One region of the Planococcus maritimus genome, then DNA from elsewhere that is predicted to be linked to it. Evidence: a T-box and tRNA genes for the amino acid it is inferred to sense, from the RefSeq annotation. Region 1 holds a T-box; the other holds one or more tRNA genes.
What was found. The T-box of region 1 lies ahead of leuS (leucine--tRNA ligase). A T-box ahead of a tRNA ligase gene usually reads a tRNA of that ligase, here a tRNA-Leu.
Positions count from the first base shown of each region.

Region 1 (6,543 bases):
CGATGCCGTCGTTTCGCTCGATGTCGGGAGCATCACGATTTGGACGGCAAAATATTTGCAGCTGACTGGGCAAAAGCTCGTATTGTCGTCGTGGCTCGGTACGATGGGCTGCGGTCTTCCTGGGGCTTTAGCAGCGAAACTGGCCTATCCCGATAGACAAGCGATCGCCATTGTCGGAGACGGCGGATTTTCTATGGGCATGCAAGATTTTGTCACCGCAGTGAAATACGATTTGCCGATGCTCGTCATCGTCTTCAACAACCAAAAGCTTCAATTAATCGAAGACGAACAGAAAATGACGGGCAACAAGCCGACAAATGTCGAAATTGCCAATATCGATTTTGCGGCATTCGCCATCGCGTGCGGCGGAGAGGGGTATACCGTAAAAACGCGCGAAGAATTACAAGATGCCTTATCGAAAGTGAAAACAAGCAAAAGGCCAGTGGTTGTTGATGCTTACGTTGAAGATATTTCGGCTGTGCAATAGAACGAATGGCAATGAATATATGAATAAAGGAAAGAGAGGCGAAGTGAATTGAGTTCAAAAATGACAGCACTTGGATTTTACAAACCTGGAAATACGGAACAGCCACCGGAATTTGAAGCGGTAGAATTGGATAAGCCTGAGCCAAAAGAGCATGATTTGCTTGTCGAGGTAAAGGCCGTGTCAGTGAACCCGACCGATTATAAAACACGCGATGCAAAAAAGCAGGACGATGATTCCTTGACGATCGTCGGGCGAGACGTTGCTGGAGTGGTGGTGGCCGTTGGCAATGAGTGTTCATTGTTCGAAGTAGGTGATGAAGTATTCTACGCAGGCACCAACGTTAGAGCAGGCGGTCATAGCGAATTTCATATAGTTGATGAGCGCATCGTTGGCCATAAACCGAAAAAGTTGGATTTTGCGCATGCGGCAGCCTTGCCTTTAACAGGCGTCACGGCGATGGAAGCTTTATTTGTCCGCTTGGGCATCTCCAAAAACCCTCAAGACAACGAAGGCAAAAATATTCTCATCATCGGGGCTGCAGGCGGTGTCGGTTCGATTGCGACGCAAATTGCAAACTTAGTTGGACTGACGGTTATTGGAACGGCGTCACGGCAGGAAACGATGGAGTGGACAGAAAAACTTGGATCACATTTTATAATTGACCATCATGAGGAATTGTTGCCTCAATTAGAGAAAGTAGGTATTGCAGGTGTGGACTATATTTTCTGTCTGACCAATACCGATGACCACATGGCAGGAATGGCTGAGGCAATCAAGCCTCAAGGTAAGATTTGTTCCATCCTGCCAGCGTTTGAACCACTTGCTCCGTCCCTGTTCGGAAAAAGCGTAACTTTTGTGTATGAATTAATGTACACACGTTCAATGTATCAAACGAAGGATATGATCGATCAGCACCATTTGTTGAATGAATTGTCGGATTGGGCGGATATGGGCAAGATCCGGTCGACACTTAATGACAGGATGACGCCAATCAATGCTGCAAATTTGAAAGAAGCTTACGGAAAATTGATGTCCGGCAAGACAATCGGGAAAATCGTCCTAGAAGGCCCGGTAGAGAAATGAGTAAAAGAGCAGCGTGCAAATGCACGCTGCTCTTTACTTTTGGACTCACTTTTGTTTGCGCGGTTGTTTTTTTTCGATGGCGACCAAAAAGGGCGGGGAATGCTGTTGATTGATGAATTCATATTTCATGACATCGTAGTCGACTTGCGGCAATTGCTTGACGTAATCCATGACAGCGTCGCGCTCTTCGCTGCCGCCATCATGTCCTGAATAAATGACCACCAGCACCAAGCCGTTAACCTTTAACCGCTCTAGGCATTGGCCGATTGCCTGCAAAGTACTGTCAGCTTTTGTGATGATAGAGTGGTCGCCTTTTGGCAAATAGCCGAGATTAAAGACGGCGGCGGCAATCGGCTCTGTTACATATTGTTCGATTTTCGCGTGGCTATCACAAATCAATTCGACATGGGGAAAATTTTCGACGCGCTGTTTGGTCGCTTCGATGGCTTGTGCTTGAATATCGAAGGCGTACACTTTTCCGCTATTACCGGTAAGTCCCGCGAGGAAATGGGTATCGTGCCCATTTCCGGCGGTGGCATCTACTGCAATGTCCCCAGGTTGAATAGCTTGTTCGAGCAAAGATTTAGTGAACGGCAAGACACGTTGCAAAGTCATAAAACCACACTCCCGACAAAATGCTTTCCTTGCCAGCTGCCGCGTGTTTCAAGTTCTTTGTCAATACCATTCAACACTTCCCATTTATTGGTGCTCCACATCGGTCCAATCATCAAATCGATCGGCCCGTCTCCTGTGATGCGCTGGACGACCATATCTGGCGGGATGATTTCCAATTGATCGGCGACCAGTTGGATATAGGCATCTTTTTCCATAAATTCGAGCATACCTTTTTCGTATTGTTTGACCATGGGGGTGCCATTCAGTAAATGCAATAGATGGATCTTGATCCCTTGAACGTCGAGCTGTGCGACGGCACGAGCTGTTTCCATCATCATGTCTTGGTCTTCAAGCGGTAGGCCGTTGATGATATGGCTGCAAATATTGATGCCGTGTGCCCTCAGTTTGTCGACGCCTATTTTGTATGTATCAAAATCATGCGCGCGGTTGATGAGGCGGGCGGTGCGCTCGTGAACCGTTTGCAAGCCGAGTTCTACCCACAAATACGTGCGTTCATTGAGTTCGGCCAAGTATTCAACGACTTCATCAGGCAAACAATCAGGACGTGTGCCGATGCTGATGCCGACGACATTGTCCTGCGCGAGTGCCGCTTCGAATTGCTTTTTAATGACGTCGATCGGCGCATGAGTATTCGTATAAGCCTGGAAATAGGCGATGTATTTGGCATCTTTCCATTTGCGGTGCATATTGGCTTTTACTTGCTCGAATTGAACGGGAATCGGATCGACGCGATCGCCGGCGAAATCGCCGGATCCTGCAACCGAGCAAAAGGTGCAGCCGCCAAAAGCGACCGTGCCGTCGCGGTTTGGGCAATCAAATCCAGCATCGAGCGAAATCTTCATGATCTTTTCGCCGAACTGGTCGCGCAAATGGCGATTCCATGTATAGTAACGCTTCCCGTCGCTTGGGAAAGGGAATTCCTTGTTCATATTAAAACCACTCCTTGCTCGCTATTATAACACGCAGCTGCCAGCCGGAAAGCTTGTGCGCCACGATCCTTGTTGCGTTTACAAAGGACTTTTGGTTAAATTGGTAATGGAAGCGTTTTATTGAATTAAAATTCAGTTAATGTTGCAGAGGGGGAAACACGCGATGAAACCGATTTACAATTCTGCCAAAGAGGCAGTCGAACCGATAAAAGACGGCGCCACCATCATGGTCGGAGGATTTGGGCTGGTAGGAATTCCAGAACAGCTAATCCTGGCGCTAGTCGATAAAGGGGTCAAAGACTTGACCGTTATTTCCAATAACTGTGGAGTGGATGAATGGGGACTCGGCTTATTGCTGAAAAACAAACAAATCAAAAAAATGATCGGCTCATATGTCGGTGAAAACAAAGAATTTGAACGCCAAGTGCTGTCTGGCGAAATCGAAGTGGAACTTACGCCACAAGGCACGCTCGCTGAAAAAATGCGTGCAGGCGGCGCGGGCATCCCGGCTTTCTTTACACCGGCTGGCGTCGGCACGACTGTTGCGGAAGGCAAGGAAATCCGCGAATTTGATGGCAAGGAACATGTGCTGGAAATGGCTTTGAAAGCAGATTTTTCACTTGTCCGTGCACATAAGGCTGATAAAATGGGCAATCTTGTTTACAACAAGACGGCACAGAATTTTAACCCGCTAGCAGCGGCAGCCGGAAAAGTGACCATTGCAGAAGTTGAGCATTTAGTGGAAATCGGCGATATTGATCCGAATCAGGTGCAAACACCTAGCATTTATGTGCAAGGCTTGTTCCAAGCAGATCAGGAAAAACGAATCGAGCGTTTGACAACGCGTTAAGAAAGGGTGGGGACAGAAGTGGACAAACAAGCTATCAGAGAACGAATCGCAAAACGGGCAGAAAAAGAAATCAACGATGGAGATTACGTCAACCTAGGCATCGGTATGCCGACCTTGGTCGCAAACTTCATTTCCGACAACAAGCAAGTCGTCTTGCAATCTGAAAACGGTTTGCTTGGCATTGGGCCTTATCCGACCGAAGATCAAGTTGACCCCGATTTGATCAACGCCGGCAAGGAAACGGTTACCACCATCCCAGGCTCCGCCTTTTTCACGAGCGCTGAGTCATTCGCGATGATTCGCGGTGGTCATATCGACGTGGCCATTCTGGGGGGCATGGAAGTCGCAGAGAACGGTGACCTGGCCAACTGGATGATTCCCGGAAAAATGATCAAAGGCATGGGCGGTGCGATGGACCTTGTGCACGGCGCGAAAAAAGTCATTGTTATCATGGATCATGTTTCAAAAGACGGTTCCGCCAAAATCAAGAAGGCGTGTGAATTGCCGCTGACCGGCAAAGCAGTCGTCAATTTGATCATCACGGAACGCGCTGTAATCGAAGTGACGGACACCGGGCTGGTTTTGAAAGAAGTGTTCGAAGGCTTCTCAGTCGATGACGTCGTCGCTGCAACTGATGCTGAACTGAATACAGAAGGCGTCAAAGTACACTGAGCTATTGCATAAAAATGAGCGCTCAGCTAAAATGAAATCAATAGCAAATGGCCGTGAAGAGGAATAGTAGGATGTTTTTGCAGCACAGAGAGCCGGCGGATGGTGCGAGCCGGCCTGCAGGATATCCAAACTCGCCTTGGAGTCTGCGCAATGATTGCGCCGTTTTCCGCGTTAAGGAATCAAGTTGAGCGCTATAGCGCTAATTTGGGTGGTACCGCGGGAAAACTCCCGTCCCTTAGTTTAAGGGGCGGGAGTTTTTATTTTGCTTAAAATTATGTAAGGCATGCGGACATCCGCTTGTATTTAGAGGAGGAAATAGGAAATGTCGTTTAACCACAAGGAAATTGAAAAGAAATGGCAGCGTCACTGGCAGGAAAACAAAACCTTCAAAACCGAAAATACGCCAGGCAAAGAAAAATTCTACGCGCTGGATATGTTCCCGTATCCATCAGGTGCCGGTCTCCACGTAGGGCACCCGGAAGGTTACACGGCGACCGATATTTTGAGCCGCCAAAAACGCATGCAAGGCTACGATGTGCTGCATCCGATGGGTTGGGATGCCTTCGGTTTGCCGGCTGAACAATATGCGCTTGATACAGGAAATGACCCGGCTGAATTTACGGCTAAAAACATCGAGACTTTCAAGCGCCAAATTCAGGAACTTGGCTTCTCGTATGATTGGGACCGTGAAATCAACACGACCGACCCGAACTACTACAAATGGACGCAATGGATTTTTATCCAACTTTACAATAAAGGCTTGGCGTATGTTGATGAAGTAGCGGTCAACTGGTGCCCGGCACTTGGTACAGTGCTCGCCAACGAAGAAGTGGTCGACGGCGTTTCTGAACGCGGAGGCCATCCGGTCGAACGCCGCCCGATGCGCCAATGGGTGCTGCGTATTACGGAATACGCAGACCGTTTGTTGGAAGATTTGAACGAACTCGACTGGCCGGAAAGCTTGAAAGACATGCAGCGCAACTGGATCGGCAAATCCGAAGGGGCTGAGCTTGAATTCAAGATCGACGGCACAGGGCTTTCTTTCCGTGCTTTCACGACTCGCCCGGATACAATTTTCGGCGCAACATATGCAGTACTTGCCCCAGAACATAAATTGGTCGGAGAAATCACGACATCCGAACAAAGTGAAGCGGTAGCTGAATATATCGACAAAGTGAAAACGAAAAGCGATTTGGAACGTACCGATCTGGCAAAAGACAAGACGGGCGTCTTCACAGGTGCTTATGCGGTCAATCCGGCAAGCGGCGAGAAGATGCCGATCTGGATCGCTGATTACGTCCTCGCAACTTATGGAACTGGTGCCATCATGGCGGTTCCGGCACATGATGAGCGCGATTACGAATTCGCCAAACAATTCGAATTGCCGATCGTTGAAGTCGTCTCAGGCGGCAACATCGACGAAGAAGCATACGCTGGTGACGGCGAACTCGTCAATTCTGGATTCCTTAACGGCTTGAACAAAACCGAAGCGATCGGAAAAGCGATCGACTGGCTCGAGACGGAAGGCGTCGGCGAGAAGAAAATCACGTACCGCCTGCGCGATTGGCTGTTCAGCCGCCAGCGTTATTGGGGAGAGCCAATTCCAATCATCCACTGGGAAGACGGCACAATGTCACCGGTCGACGATGCGGATCTGCCACTCGAACTTCCGGTCACGACAGACATCAAACCGAGCGGAACTGGCGAATCGCCGCTTGCCAATATCGAAGAGTGGGTCAACGTGACGCATCCTGAAACGGGCATGAAAGGCCGCCGCGAAACAAACACAATGCCGCAATGGGCCGGCAGCTGCTGGTATTATTTGCGCTTTATCGATCCGACCAACGACGAAGCGATTGCGGATCCAGAATTATTGAAACGCTGGC
Region 1 is NZ_CP016538.2:1,226,369-1,232,911, forward strand. It holds gene BBI11_RS06200 (pyruvate oxidase) at 1-487, shown strand, start outside; gene BBI11_RS06205 (zinc-binding alcohol dehydrogenase family protein) at 548-1,570, shown strand; gene mnmM (tRNA 5-(aminomethyl)-2-thiouridylate-methyltransferase MnmM) at 1,616-2,185, opposite strand; gene mnmL (tRNA modification radical SAM protein MnmL/YtqA) at 2,182-3,135, opposite strand; gene BBI11_RS06220 (CoA transferase subunit A) at 3,299-3,985, shown strand; gene BBI11_RS06225 (3-oxoacid CoA-transferase subunit B) at 4,004-4,657, shown strand; T-box leader at 4,702-4,896, shown strand; gene leuS (leucine--tRNA ligase) at 4,980-6,543, shown strand, end outside.

Region 2 (6,543 bases), 690 kb from region 1:
TTCACACATGGATACTGCTCCATTACGAACAGTGGGTTTCCCCATTCGGAAATCCCCGGATCACAGCTCACTTACAGCTCCCCGAGGCATATCGGTGTTAGTGCCGTCCTTCTTCGGCTCCTAGTGCCAAGGCATCCACCGTGCGCCCTTATTAACTTAACCACTGATGGTCAAAAAAAATAAGTTGATCGCAATCGCGATCACGCTACTATGATGCTTGTTTCTTAATCAATGTCGATCTATCCAGTTTTCAAAGAACAAGTTTGAAAGTGCTCCGTAAGGAGTGAACCTTCAAAACTGAACGCAAAACGTCAACCCGATTCCGTAAGAATCGGTTCCGATATTATCCTTAGAAAGGAGGTGATCCAGCCGCACCTTCCGATACGGCTACCTTGTTACGACTTCACCCCAATCATCTGTCCCACCTTCGGCGGCTGGCTCCCGTAAGGGTTACCCCACCGACTTCGGGTGTTACAAACTCTCGTGGTGTGACGGGCGGTGTGTACAAGGCCCGGGAACGTATTCACCGCGGCATGCTGATCCGCGATTACTAGCGATTCCGGCTTCATGCAGGCGAGTTGCAGCCTACAATCCGAACTGAGAACGGTTTTCTGGGATTGGCTCCCCCTCGCGGGTTTGCAGCCCTTTGTACCGTCCATTGTAGCACGTGTGTAGCCCAGGTCATAAGGGGCATGATGATTTGACGTCATCCCCACCTTCCTCCGGTTTGTCACCGGCAGTCACCTTAGAGTGCCCAACTGAATGCTGGCAACTAAGATCAAGGGTTGCGCTCGTTGCGGGACTTAACCCAACATCTCACGACACGAGCTGACGACAACCATGCACCACCTGTCACCGCTGTCCCCGAAGGGAAAGCCTAGTCTCCTAGGCGGTCAGCGGGATGTCAAGACCTGGTAAGGTTCTTCGCGTTGCTTCGAATTAAACCACATGCTCCACCGCTTGTGCGGGCCCCCGTCAATTCCTTTGAGTTTCAGCCTTGCGGCCGTACTCCCCAGGCGGAGTGCTTAATGCGTTAGCTGCAGCACTAAGGGGCGGAAACCCCCTAACACTTAGCACTCATCGTTTACGGCGTGGACTACCAGGGTATCTAATCCTGTTTGCTCCCCACGCTTTCGCGCCTCAGCGTCAGTTACAGACCAGAAAGTCGCCTTCGCCACTGGTGTTCCTCCACATCTCTACGCATTTCACCGCTACACGTGGAATTCCACTTTCCTCTTCTGCACTCAAGTCCCCCAGTTTCCAATGACCCTCCACGGTTGAGCCGTGGGCTTTCACATCAGACTTAAAGGACCGCCTGCGCGCGCTTTACGCCCAATAATTCCGGACAACGCTTGCCACCTACGTATTACCGCGGCTGCTGGCACGTAGTTAGCCGTGGCTTTCTGGTGAGGTACCGTCAAGGTACCAATAGTTAGTTGGTACTTGTTCTTCCCTCACAACAGAGTTTTACGATCCGAAAACCTTCTTCACTCACGCGGCGTTGCTCCGTCAGACTTTCGTCCATTGCGGAAGATTCCCTACTGCTGCCTCCCGTAGGAGTCTGGGCCGTGTCTCAGTCCCAGTGTGGCCGATCACCCTCTCAGGTCGGCTACGCATCGTCGCCTTGGTAGGCCATTACCCCACCAACTAGCTAATGCGCCGCGGGCCCATCCTGCAGTGACAGCCGAAACCGTCTTTCCGTACAGCCTCATGAGAGGCCGTAAACTATTCGGTATTAGCACCGGTTTCCCGGAGTTATCCCGATCTGCAGGGCAGGTTGCCCACGTGTTACTCACCCGTCCGCCGCTAAACCAAAGGAGCAAGCTCCAATGGTTCCGCTCGACTTGCATGTATTAGGCACGCCGCCAGCGTTCGTCCTGAGCCAGGATCAAACTCTCCATTATAGAGTAGTTGATTGCTCAATACTGCTGGCGTATCGCCGTCTCGAAAGACGCGCGATTCGCTTGATCTGCCGAAGCTGATCAGTAAGTTGTGTCACGAACACCGAAGTTCAGAAAGCTGTACTCCGATCACCCAAGGGCGACCATCGCAAAAGCCGTTCTCGCGCCAAGGCGCTCGTGACGTCTATTGTTGACGTTTTGCTGTTCAGTTTTCAAGGTTCAAAATAATGATGGAGCGGGTGAAGGGAATCGAACCCTCATCATCAGCTTGGAAGGCTGAGGTTTTACCACTAAACTACACCCGCATATTATATAGAAGATAAATGGCGCGCCCGAGAGGACTCGAACCTCTAACCGCTTGATTCGTAGTCAAGTACTCTATCCAATTGAGCTACGGGCGCAAATAATTGAATATGTATGGTGCGGCCGAGAAGAGTCGAACTTCCACGGGATTTCTCCCACTAGGCCCTCAACCTAGCGCGTCTGCCATTCCGCCACGACCGCAAATATTTTTCGAGACAAGTTATATCGTACAACTTCTCTCTGTATTTGTCAATGAAAACTTAAAAGTTCGTTTCGGCCACCCTAAAATTGGCTGGGGTACCTGGATTCGAACCAGGGCATGACGGGATCAAAACCCGTTGCCTTACCGCTTGGCTATACCCCATTAAAAAAATGGCGGTCCCGACCGGGATCGAACCGGCGATCTCCTGCGTGACAGGCAGGCATGTTAACCGCTACACCACGGGACCATTTGGTTGCGGGGGCAGGATTTGAACCTGCGACCTTTGGGTTATGAGCCCAACGAGCTACCGAACTGCTCCACCCCGCGACAATAATAAAATTTTCAATTGTACAGCACACAAGTATTATATAGAAAAAGTAATTCAATATATGTATGGTGACCCCTACGGGATTCGAACCCGTGTTACCGCCGTGAAAGGGCGGTGTCTTAACCGCTTGACCAAGGGGCCAAATAAATGGCTCCGAAGGTAGGACTCGAACCTACGACCATCGCATTAACAGTGCGGTGCTCTACCACTGAGCTACTTCGGAATAATGTTTAAGTACTTGTCGACTTTTTCTATTATAAAGAGCCTAACAGGAATCGTCAACACTTTTCTTCATCATTTTATATTTTAGTTTTTACTCAGGCTTTTATTTAGAAATCCACGCGTTAAAAAGCTTTGCTTTTGAAGTGTTTAGCGAAGACCCAGCTCGCTTCCCTCAACGAATTTCACCTGTCGAAAATTCATGCGCATTTACTTTTAGTCGGGCTGCTGCTCAATCTTGTTCGCTGCGCTCCCGTTCTACTAAACGTCTCCCTCATCTTCGTTTGCCCTCGCCAGGAACTTCGCTCTCTTTCTGCAAGTCATCAAAAATAAAAACAAGAGCCACTTTAAAAGCGGCCCTTGTTTATAGATCCTTTTCTCTTTTCATTCGCAGCTTTCCGCTGCAGCGTCCACATCTATACTTGGCAGTGTTCATGCGAATCTTTCTCGGGAATTCGGATTTACAGGACATGCATTCATATAGATGAAAGCCATTTGTCTGCCGGCGCTTTTCTGTAAGAAGAGCACAAAAGCGCGGAGATCCCGTTTGTTGTAACAACTCGCGGAAGTCCTTGTCCCGATGTTTGTAGCCTTTCCCCTCAAGATGGAGATGGTAATGGCAAAGTTCATGCTTAATGATTCCAACAAGTTCATCATGGCCGAACTTCTCGTAGGAAGCCGGGTTGATTTCAATATCGTGCGACCTCAATAGATATCGCCCGCCGGTCGTGCGAAGGCGTTTGTTGAATAGCCCCTGATGGCGAAATGATTTGCCAAATACGTCACGGGAAATTTCTGCAATCAATTTGGTCAGCTCTTCGTTCGTCATTTTATCTCTCCTGGAGATCCGGCTGTTGTTCTTTTGGCGGCAGCATCGTCAAAGCGATCCGCCCTTTTTGTTTCTCGACTTGATCAACCCACACGGTGACAATATCCCCGACAGCTACGACATCAAGCGGGTGTTTTACGAATCCTTTTCTCAATTTAGAAATGTGGACAAGGCCATCTTGTTTTACGCCGATATCGACGAAAGCCCCGAAGTCGACAACGTTGCGGACGGTTCCTTGCACTTCCATCCCTGGAGCCAAATCTTCCATCTTCAAGACATCGCTTTTCAGAAGCGGCTGAGGGAATTCGTCCCGCGGGTCGCGGAAAGGTTTCTTCAATGCATCGACAATGTCCTTGAGCGTTAGTGTGCCAATTTCCCACTCACCGCTCAGGGACGCCAGATCCAAACTGTCGAGCTTAGCGACAATTTCCGGGCGGCCGATCATTTTTTTATCCGCGTCGATCAGCTTAAGGATTCTCTCGGCCGTCTCATAACTTTCCGGGTGAATGCCGGTAGCGTCCAACGGATTCTTCCCTTCCGTTATTCGCAGGAACCCAATGGCTTGCTCATAAGTTTTCGCGCCGAGACGCGGAATTTTTTTCAACTGAACGCGGGAAGCAAAGCGCCCGTTCTCGTCTCTCGCTTTGATTATGTTTTCTGCAACTGTCTTGCTGAGTCCAGCGACGTATTGCAGTAATGAAGCTGAAGCCGAGTTGACGTTCACGCCAACTTGGTTGACTGCCATCTCGACAACAAAAGTCAATTGATCTGCCAGTTTTTTCTGCGAGACATCGTGTTGGTATTGCCCGACGCCTACTGCTTTCGGATCAATCTTCACGAGTTCTGAAAGCGGGTCTTGGAGGCGGCGCGCGATGGATGCTGCACTGCGCTCTTCGACTTGTAAGTCCGGGAACTCTGCACGGGCAATTTCTGAAGCCGAATACACACTCGCACCCGCTTCGTTGACAATGACGTATGAAGCTTTGTTCGCCGTTTCTCCAATGAAATCCGCCACAAACTGTTCGGTTTCACGGGAGGCGGTGCCATTTCCTATCGCCATGATCTCAATTGGATAGGCATCGACGAGGCGTTTTAAAGTTTTTTTCGCGCCTTGTTGGTCGGATCTAGGAGGATGCGGATAAATAACCGCCACTTCCAATAATTTCCCTGTTTCGTCGATAACTGCGAGCTTACAGCCTGTGCGGTACGCCGGGTCAACGCCGAGCACCATTTTGTCTTTCATTGGAGGCTGCAATAAAAGATTACGCAGGTTTTCCGAAAAAATGTGGATGGCCTGTGTTTCACCTTTTTCACTTAGTTCGGTACGGATTTCACGTTCAATCGATGGCTGAATCAGGCGTTTATAGCTGTCTTCAATGGCCGCTTCCACTTCTTTCGCGGCAGAATTCCCGGTTTTCATCCATTTGTCTTTCATCAAGCGGATGATTCGGTCGATTGGTGGGACAACAGCTACTTTCAATACCCCTTCTTTTTCGCCACGATTGATGGCCAAAATGCGGTGTGGAACGATTTTTTTGATGGCTTCACTGTATTCATAATACATTTGGAAAACTTGCTTTTCGTCTTCATGCCCTTTTTTGGCTGCAGTCTCCAGCATGCCGGCGTCGCGAGTCATTCGCCGTGCTTTTTCTCGTGTATCGGCGTCATCTGCAAATAGCTCAGCCAAGATATCTTGCGCTCCCGCGATGGCTTCTTCTGCTGTTTCCACGCCTTTTTCATTGTCGATGTACCGTTGCGCAACACTGGACAGCTGTTCTTTCCCTGGTGTTAAAAGCCAATCTGCCAGTTCCTGCAAGCCCTTTTCTTTTGCAATAATCGCTTTTGTGCGACGCTTTTGCTTATAAGGACGGTATAGGTCTTCTACTCTTTGCAGCACAGTGGCCCCTTTGATGGCTTTTTCGAGTTCTGGCGTCAATTGTTCCTGTTCTTCGATCGAACGAAGCACATCGGTTTTTCTCTGCTCCAAATTCTGGATGTATGTATATCGATCTTCTACTGCTTTTATTTGAACTTCATCCAATGAACCGGTTGCTTCTTTTCGATAACGGGCGATAAAAGGCACCGTGTTGCCACCTTCAAGCAGCTCAATAACTTGTTTTGCTTGGTTGGGTTTCACGCCGGCCTCCTTGGCGATTAATGCGTGTAATTGCTGAGTGTCCATTTCATGCACTTCCTTTCTGCTTCTTTATTTTAACACGGCGGCGGTTGGCGGGAGAAATAAGCTTCCTTTCTATTTCCCCATAAAAAAGAAGCCTCTCCTTAATGGAGAAGGCTTCCTGAAATTAATGTTGCATCGTCGCCAGTTTGAATAGACGCCAAAATATCTTCGTACAAGCGCTTAGGCGCACCCGCTCGTCTCATCATGGCTTTCGGATTACGCAAATCCACACCATCTGAGTGAATGAGAAACAAGTCATTCTCCAAATACGTGTACAGCTGAGTTTTCAGCTTTTGCGGCCTGCCAGATAGATAGCCCATGACAGGTAATGGATAAATCACTTCATCGGTTCCTCTTCTATATAGATAGAAACGGATATTGCCTACGCAACTGTATTCTAATGTGCGTTTTTTGAAATCCACTTTAAAAATAGCGACGGCTGCTCCACGTTTTTGCATCATCAAACCATTAAAGCGATTCATCAATTGATCGATTGTCTCATGATGATAATCTTTCAGGATTTGCGGGATGACCTGTGACGATTCACGCGCTACAGGCCCACTTCCCAAACCATCGGCTACG
Region 2 is NZ_CP016538.2:532,060-538,602, reverse strand. It holds rRNA gene BBI11_RS02865 (23S ribosomal RNA) at 1-162, opposite strand, end outside; rRNA gene BBI11_RS02860 (16S ribosomal RNA) at 354-1,904, opposite strand; tRNA gene BBI11_RS02855 (tRNA-Gly) at 2,133-2,206, opposite strand; tRNA gene BBI11_RS02850 (tRNA-Arg) at 2,226-2,302, opposite strand; tRNA gene BBI11_RS02845 (tRNA-Leu) at 2,320-2,405, opposite strand; tRNA gene BBI11_RS02840 (tRNA-Gln) at 2,494-2,568, opposite strand; tRNA gene BBI11_RS02835 (tRNA-Asp) at 2,578-2,653, opposite strand; tRNA gene BBI11_RS02830 (tRNA-Met) at 2,657-2,733, opposite strand; tRNA gene BBI11_RS02825 (tRNA-Glu) at 2,801-2,875, opposite strand; tRNA gene BBI11_RS02820 (tRNA-Asn) at 2,883-2,957, opposite strand; gene BBI11_RS02815 (SprT family protein) at 3,318-3,782, opposite strand; gene BBI11_RS02810 (Tex family protein) at 3,784-5,964, opposite strand; gene BBI11_RS02805 (PP2C family serine/threonine-protein phosphatase) at 6,063-6,543, opposite strand, start outside.
Region 2: it has a tRNA-Leu gene. The T-box ahead of leuS (leucine--tRNA ligase) is inferred to sense a tRNA for this amino acid. The anticodon was not compared.